2 regions of the Clostridium sp. RTP31139st1_H3_RTP31139_211217 genome follow, and region 2 is predicted to be linked to the other one. Evidence: riboswitches for the same ligand, from Rfam matches in the RefSeq annotation. Region 2 holds a riboswitch; the other holds the start of a gene.
What was found. Region 2 has a riboswitch for glycine ahead of ABUA17_RS05765 (trimeric intracellular cation channel family protein). Riboswitches for the same ligand answer to the same signal wherever they lie in the genome.

Region 1 (3,885 bases), on a different contig from region 2:
ATTGAATTTGATTTTTTAAGAAGATTAGTAGAGGATAATTGTATTCCTGATGATGTAGTAGTACAAGTATTAACTCAGGCAAGGCCACATTTAATAGAAAGAACTTTTGAAGCTTTACAAGGAGTAAAACAAGCTATAGTTCATATATATAATTCAACTTCAGTTTTACAAAGAGATGTAGTATTCAATATGAGTAAAGAAGAAATAAAGAATATTGCAGTTGAGGGGACAAAGCTTGTAAAAAAATATACTTCTGATTTTGAGGGGAAAATATTTTTAGAATATTCACCTGAAAGTTTTACTGGAACAGAAGTAGAATATGCATTAGAAGTTTGTGATGCAGTTGCTGATGCTTGGGGTGCAACTAGTGAAAATAAGATTATTATAAATTTACCATCAACAGTACAAATGGATACACCAAATGTATTTGCTGATCAAATAGAATATATGTGTCAAAATTTTAAGAATAGAGATAGAATTATTGTTAGTGTTCATCCGCATAATGATAGAGGTACAGGTGTTGCTGATGCTGAGTTAGCTTTATTAGCAGGAGCAGATAGAGTTGAAGGAACATTATTTGGTAATGGAGAAAGAACAGGTAATGTAGATATATTAACGGTTGCATATAATATGTTTTCACATGGAGTTAATCCAATGTTAAATCTTGAAAATATAAATGATATAATTGAGATTTATGAAAGATGTGTAAAAATACCAGTACCGGTTAGACATCCTTATGCAGGAAATTTAGTATTTACTGCATTTTCAGGTTCACATCAAGATGCAATAAATAAAGGGATGAAGAAATATGAAGAAAGAGGCTCAAAAATATGGCAAGTACCATATTTGCCTGTTGATCCAAGTGATCTTGGAAGAGAATATGAACCATTAGTTAGAATTAATAGTCAATCAGGTAAAGGTGGAGTTGCATTTGTAATGGATTATTGTTTTGGATTTAAATTACCTAAATCAATGCAACAGGAATTTGCAGAAGTGGTACAAAAAATTTCTGAGAAAAAAGGTGAAGTTCAGCCAAACGAAATTATGGATGCATTTAAAGAGCAGTATTTATCTTTACAGGAACCTTTTAAATTAATAAGTATTTCTATATCAGATATCAATAGTGATACAGAGAAAACAACGAAAGTAAATGCTGTTATTAATTATAAAGGAGAAGAACGTGAAATAGAAGGTATAGGTAATGGACCAATAGATTCATTAGGTAAAGCATTATCTAATAGTAAATTAATAGATGTTAGTATAATTGATTATAAGGAACATGCATTGAGTACAGGTTCTGAAGCTGAAGCAGCAGCATATGTTTATATGAGTAGAAATGATACTAACAAAAAGACATTTGGTGTTGGAGTTGATAGTAATATTACGAGAGCTTCAATAAAGTCTATAATAAGTGCTTTAAATAGATTGTATGGAAGTAAATAAAAATTTTTATATTGATTGATTTGAAATTTATGTATATAATAAGCTTTATAAGTTAATATGTTCGGTTGAAGGTAATGGGAGAGCGATTTAGATCCACCGAAGAAGTAAATCTTTCAGGTATTAGGACCGTTACTGGACGAGCCTCTGGAGAGACTCATAAGAGCACCGAAGGAGCAAGGTTTAATTTAAAGTTAAACTGAAACTCTCAGGTAAAAGGACAGGGGATTAAGATTAGTTAAAAGTTAATAGTTAATAGTTAGTAGTTAAGGTTTAAACTCATTATTGAGTTTATTAGTTTTATCTTATGGATAGTAATTTACAACCAATTTTTAGGTTAGGGATAACAAGGAATAAGATTTAGATAACGAATTCTAATATTAAGATTGCATAAAAATTTAATCTTAATATTAGAAATTCACTTTATATTAAAAAATTCAGGTTACCTGAATTTTACCTTAGCGCCTAACTAAAAACTCTTAACTAAAAACTAACTCTAATCTCCTCCTATAAATTTATAATTTTAAGGAGGATTTTTTTATGGAATTTTTAAATGGAGTTGAAAAAGTATTAAATAGTATTGATGGGATAGTATGGGGGCCACCTTTGCTAATATTATTAGTAGGAACAGGAATATACTTTACTTTTAAATTAAAGTTAATACAAGTATTTAAATTACCACTAGCACTTAAATATTTATTTGTTAAAGATAATGAAGAAGGTGATGAAGAGGCAAAAGGTGATGTATCAAGTTTTGCGGCATTATGTACTGCTTTATCAGCTACAATAGGGACAGGAAACATCGTTGGTGTAGCAACGGCTATTGCAGCAGGGGGACCAGGAGCTTTATTTTGGATGTGGATTGCTGCATTTTTTGGAATGGCAACTAAATATGCAGAAGGAGTTTTAGCTATAAAATATAGGGAAGTAGATGAAAATGGACAAATGTCAGGTGGACCTATGTATTATATAGAAAAAGGTCTTGGTAATAAATTTTTAGCTAAAATGTTTGCTGTGTTTGGCGTAGGGGTAGCACTTCTTGGAATAGGTACATTTGGACAAGTAAATTCTATATCTAAAGCAGCATTAATATCTTTTAATATTCCTTTATGGTGTACTGCTATTATAGTAACTGTATTAGTTGCATTAGTAACTTTAGGTGGTATAAAAAGAATATCAAATGTTGCTGAAAAGATTGTACCATCAATGGCTATATTATATATATTAGGTGCATTATTAGTATTAGGATTTAATTTAAAAGAAATACCTTCAGCAATAATGTTAATAATAAATAGTGCATTTAATCCAAAGGCAGCATTAGGTGGTACAGCAGGTATTACTGTAGCTTTAGCCATTCAAAGAGGTGTTGGAAGAGGCGTGTTTTCAAATGAAGCAGGTCTTGGTAGTGCACCAATAGCAGCTGCTGCGGCTAAAACAAAATCACCAGTTAAGCAAGGTTTAATTTCAATGACGGGTACATTTATTGACACAATAATAATATGTACTATGACAGGTCTTGCAATTGTATTAACAGGAAGCTTTAACAGTGGTCTTGAGGGTGCTGAAATGACTACATTTGCATTTCAACAAGGATTACCATTTGCAGTTATAGGAAAGTATATAGTAAATATAGGATTAATTTTCTTTGCATTTACTACTATAATAGGATGGAATTATTATGGAGAAAGATGTATTCAATATTTAACAGGTGTAAAGGGCATTATATTTTATAAGATAATATTTATTGTTTTTGTAGCAGTAGGTCCATTCTTATCACTAGATTTAGTATTTATAATAGCTGATATAGTAAATGGATTGATGGCATTACCTAATTTAGTTGGATTAATTGGATTAAGAAATGTAGTAATAAATGAAACTAATGAGTTTTTTCAAGAATTTAAGAGGGAACAAAGTAATGCTTTAGAGAAAGTTTATGAAATAGAATAATGAAAAAGTTGAATCTGTTATAGGTTTTAGATTATAAATTTAGCCTATAACAGATTTTTTTATTATATATGTATTTTTAAAATTATGGTTACTTTAGTAATAAAAATATACTTAAAAAGGTAAAATAAAGTATAGGAGGTAAATATGATTTATAAATATCCAAAGGTGTAGCTTTAAAATATAGATGGAAAAGTGAAGCCACTAAAGAGTATTTTAAAATTATAGGAGAGTTTAAGATGAAAAGTAATATTAAATACAGAGGTTTAAATAGTTATGTTTTATCTGATAAGAAAACTATGCTTTATAAATTTGCTATGATAATTATTTTATCTTCATTGATGATTGTAACTATATTTAGTACAATAAAAATTAAAATTTCTCAAAGTGTTACAAATGTAAGATATATAAGTGAAGAAACAGGAAATGATAACATAAACGATAGTATTGAAGAGGAAAATAGTGCAGATGTAAATTCAGATATAAGTAATGAAAAAGTAG
Region 2 (3,885 bases):
AATTTCATTTATAGTATGTTGGCAATAGTAGATACTTTATAATTTATTGGAGCTGTATGTTTTTAGTTTACAGTTCCAATAAATTATAGTGATAGTTTAAATACTTATTAGTGAAATTTTTACCATATTTCTTTAAAATGAGCTGTAAATATTAGTTTTGGATCATTTGTTTCAATGGTATTAGGAACTTTAATTCCGTTTAGTTTTCCAAAGCCATGAGGGACAAAGAAGGTAAAAGGTAAAGGTTTTTCTCCAGAATTTAAATCCTTGAAGTAATCTGATAGAGCAGTTGAGGGATTTTTGGTATAATTACCAGAATTTTTTACTATATCACAATATTGAAATAAACATCCATATGGTGAAGAAAGGGAAATTGATTTTAAAGATTGGCCTCCATATACATATGTCATATTATATAAATATTCTACGGTTTTAAAGCTTGGCCAATAGCCTTTGCCATATATCATTTTATTATAAAATAAATCTTTTTCTTGATTTTCTTGTTGACTTAGCTTGAAAGCAAGTGAGAATTTTTCAAGAAAAATACTTTTTCTAGAAGGAACTTCCTGAAGCGTATTAATATCATAAATCATTAGTTTATTCTTGGCTTCACCAGGGGCAAGGAGTATGCCGTTGCAGCTTTCTTCGTATCCATTCATTGGATTATCAGATTCATCTTGTGAACAATGTGATGATAAATATTTACGTACATAATAAAATCCCCAACCACCATCAAAAGTTTTAATTTCACCATCAACTAAACCTTCAACTCTGCCTTCTAATATTCCTTCGTTAGTAATTATCTTATTAATTTGTGAACTAAAGGTTTTGTTGCATATTGAAGCAATTAAATCATTACAACCTTCAATTAATCCCATTTGAGAATAATTTATATTACCATTATCATGAAACCAACGCATAATTGCAGCAACCATAGGCCATTTTGTTGCAAGTGAATAGGCTGAACCTGCACCGTGATTATAACCAGATATACAATCAGGAGACATTATATTGGGTTTAAATAGTAAAATTTTATTTTTTTTAACTTCCTCTTGCAGTTTACACATAAAATTTGTTTCTTCATCTAAATAATTTAGCATAATAAAGATACCACTATATATATAATCAATTTTCTTTTCGATTTCTGACCAAACTTCTTCATTTTGAGTATTGATAAATTTTTGTAGTAAATCAGGAAGTTCTGAATAAGCTTTATCTGCATCTATATGAACCCCAGCAATTAATGAACCAGCTTCATCAAGTTTAAAACCTTCATTATCTATAAAAATTGGTTGTGTAAATAGTTCAGGCAAAATAATATCCTCCTTATGGATTTAAAAAATTACATTAACAACTTATTTTATTAGGATAAATATTGTGAAATAAAAGTAAATTTATAAATTAAAGTAAAATATTTTATTATATGTTATATTAAGAATAGTATTAGATAAGGACCTTTTAGTTTTAATGTATAGAACTTTAATCAATGAAAAAGAATTTATATAATAATTGAGATAATAAAGAGGAGAATTGAAAATGGGAAAATATTTATTAGATACTAATATTGTTATTAAGCTTTGGAATGATAATTCAATGCTTTTAGGAAAATTGATAGAGAAAAATAAAGTTGTTATATTAAAAGAAGTATTAGAAGAACTTTCAATTAAAGAGAAAAAGATATATAGAAGGCAAGAAATTTTAAGTGAAAGGTTTTGTAAGCTTTTACCCTGTAGTATTGAAGTTAAAAATAGTTATCTGAGTGGGTTCTTTATGATATATGATTACGAAATAAAAGGAAGATTTGAAAATAATAATTTATCAAAAAATGATTTATTACAAATATGTGCTTGTTATACTGATGAAAGTTTAACTTTAATCACAGAAGATAAGGAATTATTTAATATAGCTAATTACATTTTAGGTGAAAATAGAGTTAAAAGTATTTTAGATATTGAACTGTGATAATAGATATATTATAATTTACAGGTATTTCGTTGAGAAATTTGGGAGATACTGTACAGTTACAGAGCCGAAGGGGAAAGTGCGGCAAACTCTCAGGCAAAAGGACCAAATTTTGAGAAAACTCTGGAAAGTCTAATGTATAAAAGACACCGACGAAGCAATCTTAAATGTAGTAGGAGAATCTTTCAGGTAAAAAGACAGAGGCGCAATTATTTTAATAATTAGTCTATTGTAAAAATAAATGAGGGGGATTTTTTTTGGACTACATAACAATTTTAGAGTATATAGGAGTTTTTGCTTTTGCCGTATCAGGAGCAATAGTAGCAATTGAAGAGGAATTTGACGTTTTTGGAATATATATAATTGCAATAATTACAGCAATGGGTGGAGGCGTACTTAGAGATATTGTTACAAATGTTGGAATACCAGTATTTTTTACAAGTTATATGACAATTCCTTTTATTATTGCTGGAACTTTATTTGCCATACTTTTAAAAGGAAGGCTAAAGCACAAGAATTTATTTGTTTTTATAGATGCTATTGGACTAGCAGCATTTTTCGTATCTGCAGCAGTTAAAGCTATTGGTAGTAATTATAATTATATGTTATTCATATTTGCAGCTAGTATAACTGGAGTTGGTGGTGGTGTTTTAAGAGATATTATAACAAATAGAAAACCACAAATATTCAAACATGATATTTATTGTGTTGCAGGAGTTATAGGAGTAACTTTGCTTTGGTTTATTTATCCACTAATTGGAGTAGATGTAGCACAATTTATTGCGTTAATAGCAATAGTAATTATAAGAATGGTAAGTTATTATAAGACTATTAATTTACCAGTAGTATGCAGAAAAAGTGAATTCTTAGAGAGTTAAGTGAAAGTTTAATTTATAAAAGAATATAAAAAGACTAATATTAAAATAATAAGTAAAGGTATGAGGAAAATCCTCATACCTTTTTTGTATAATATTTATTAAATAACCTTAGAAAATGAAATAGAACGTAAATATAGTATAAATATGTGTTAATTTAATTTAAAGATCAAATATGCTACTATATGGTCTATAAGAGCTCAAAATAAAAAAATAACAATTTGATATAAGTTAATTAATACTATATAATACAATTATAGAAAATGTTTTAAATAATTTTTAGAAATGTATAAAAAGATAAAAAATACATATTTAAATTTTTAGGGGGAGGAAATGGTATTAGCTTTAATTATTATAATAGGATTAGTTTTACTTTGGGTAATAATTTCACCCTGTTTTGAAAAAATAGGAGAATTTATTAGGAGATATTATGAAAAAATATTTAATGAGCAGGGGGACGAAAAAAATGAAAAAAGGTAATAAAATAGTTGGTGGAATAGTAGTTGCTGGAGTAATGGTAGTGGGAGGAGTATTAATAACACTGTCAACACATAAAATAAAACCAGGATATGTTGGAGTTGTATATAATTTAAGAGGTGGTATTCAAGATAACATTTTAACTCAAGGTTTAAGAATTGTTTCACCATTTCAAAAGGTATCACAATATTCAGTAGCAACTGAGCAGGCGTATCTTTCAAGAGATAAAAAGGAAGGTTCTTTAGATGATGATTCATTTATGATACCAACATCAGATGGGAAGACCGTTAATGTCGATTTAGAGTTTAGCTATCATTTTGATTCAGATAGACTTCCAGAAACATTCACTAGATTTAAGGGACAAACAGGTAAAGAGATAGAGGATAATTTTATAAGAGGTAAGATGAAAGCATGGACTTCAGAAGTATCTTCTACTTTTTCAGTAATTGATATATATGGTGAAAAAAGATCAGAGTTAAATTCAAATGTATTAGCTCATGTAAAAGAGAAGTTTTATGAGTATGGAATTATAATTGATTCAGTAAATTTTTCTAGAATTGAATTAGATGAT

Region 1: linked by a shared signal. The riboswitch ahead of ABUA17_RS04050 (alanine/glycine:cation symporter family protein) and the one ahead of ABUA17_RS05765 (trimeric intracellular cation channel family protein) in region 2 are both predicted to bind glycine.

What each region holds. Positions count from the first base shown of each region.
Region 1 is NZ_JBCOAB010000006.1:19,791-23,675, reverse strand. Features, by position in the region: gene leuA (2-isopropylmalate synthase) at 1-1,443, shown strand, start outside; glycine riboswitch at 1,509-1,582, shown strand; glycine riboswitch at 1,583-1,674, shown strand; gene ABUA17_RS04050 (alanine/glycine:cation symporter family protein) at 1,981-3,387, shown strand; gene ABUA17_RS04045 (glycoside hydrolase family 73 protein) at 3,624-3,885, shown strand, end outside.
Region 2 is NZ_JBCOAB010000009.1:34,086-37,970, reverse strand. Features, by position in the region: gene ABUA17_RS05775 (hypothetical protein) at 120-1,313, opposite strand; gene ABUA17_RS05770 (PIN domain-containing protein) at 1,537-1,962, shown strand; glycine riboswitch at 1,995-2,080, shown strand; glycine riboswitch at 2,084-2,165, shown strand; gene ABUA17_RS05765 (trimeric intracellular cation channel family protein) at 2,220-2,840, shown strand; gene ABUA17_RS05760 (DUF8570 family protein) at 3,171-3,317, shown strand; gene ABUA17_RS05755 (prohibitin family protein) at 3,304-3,885, shown strand, end outside.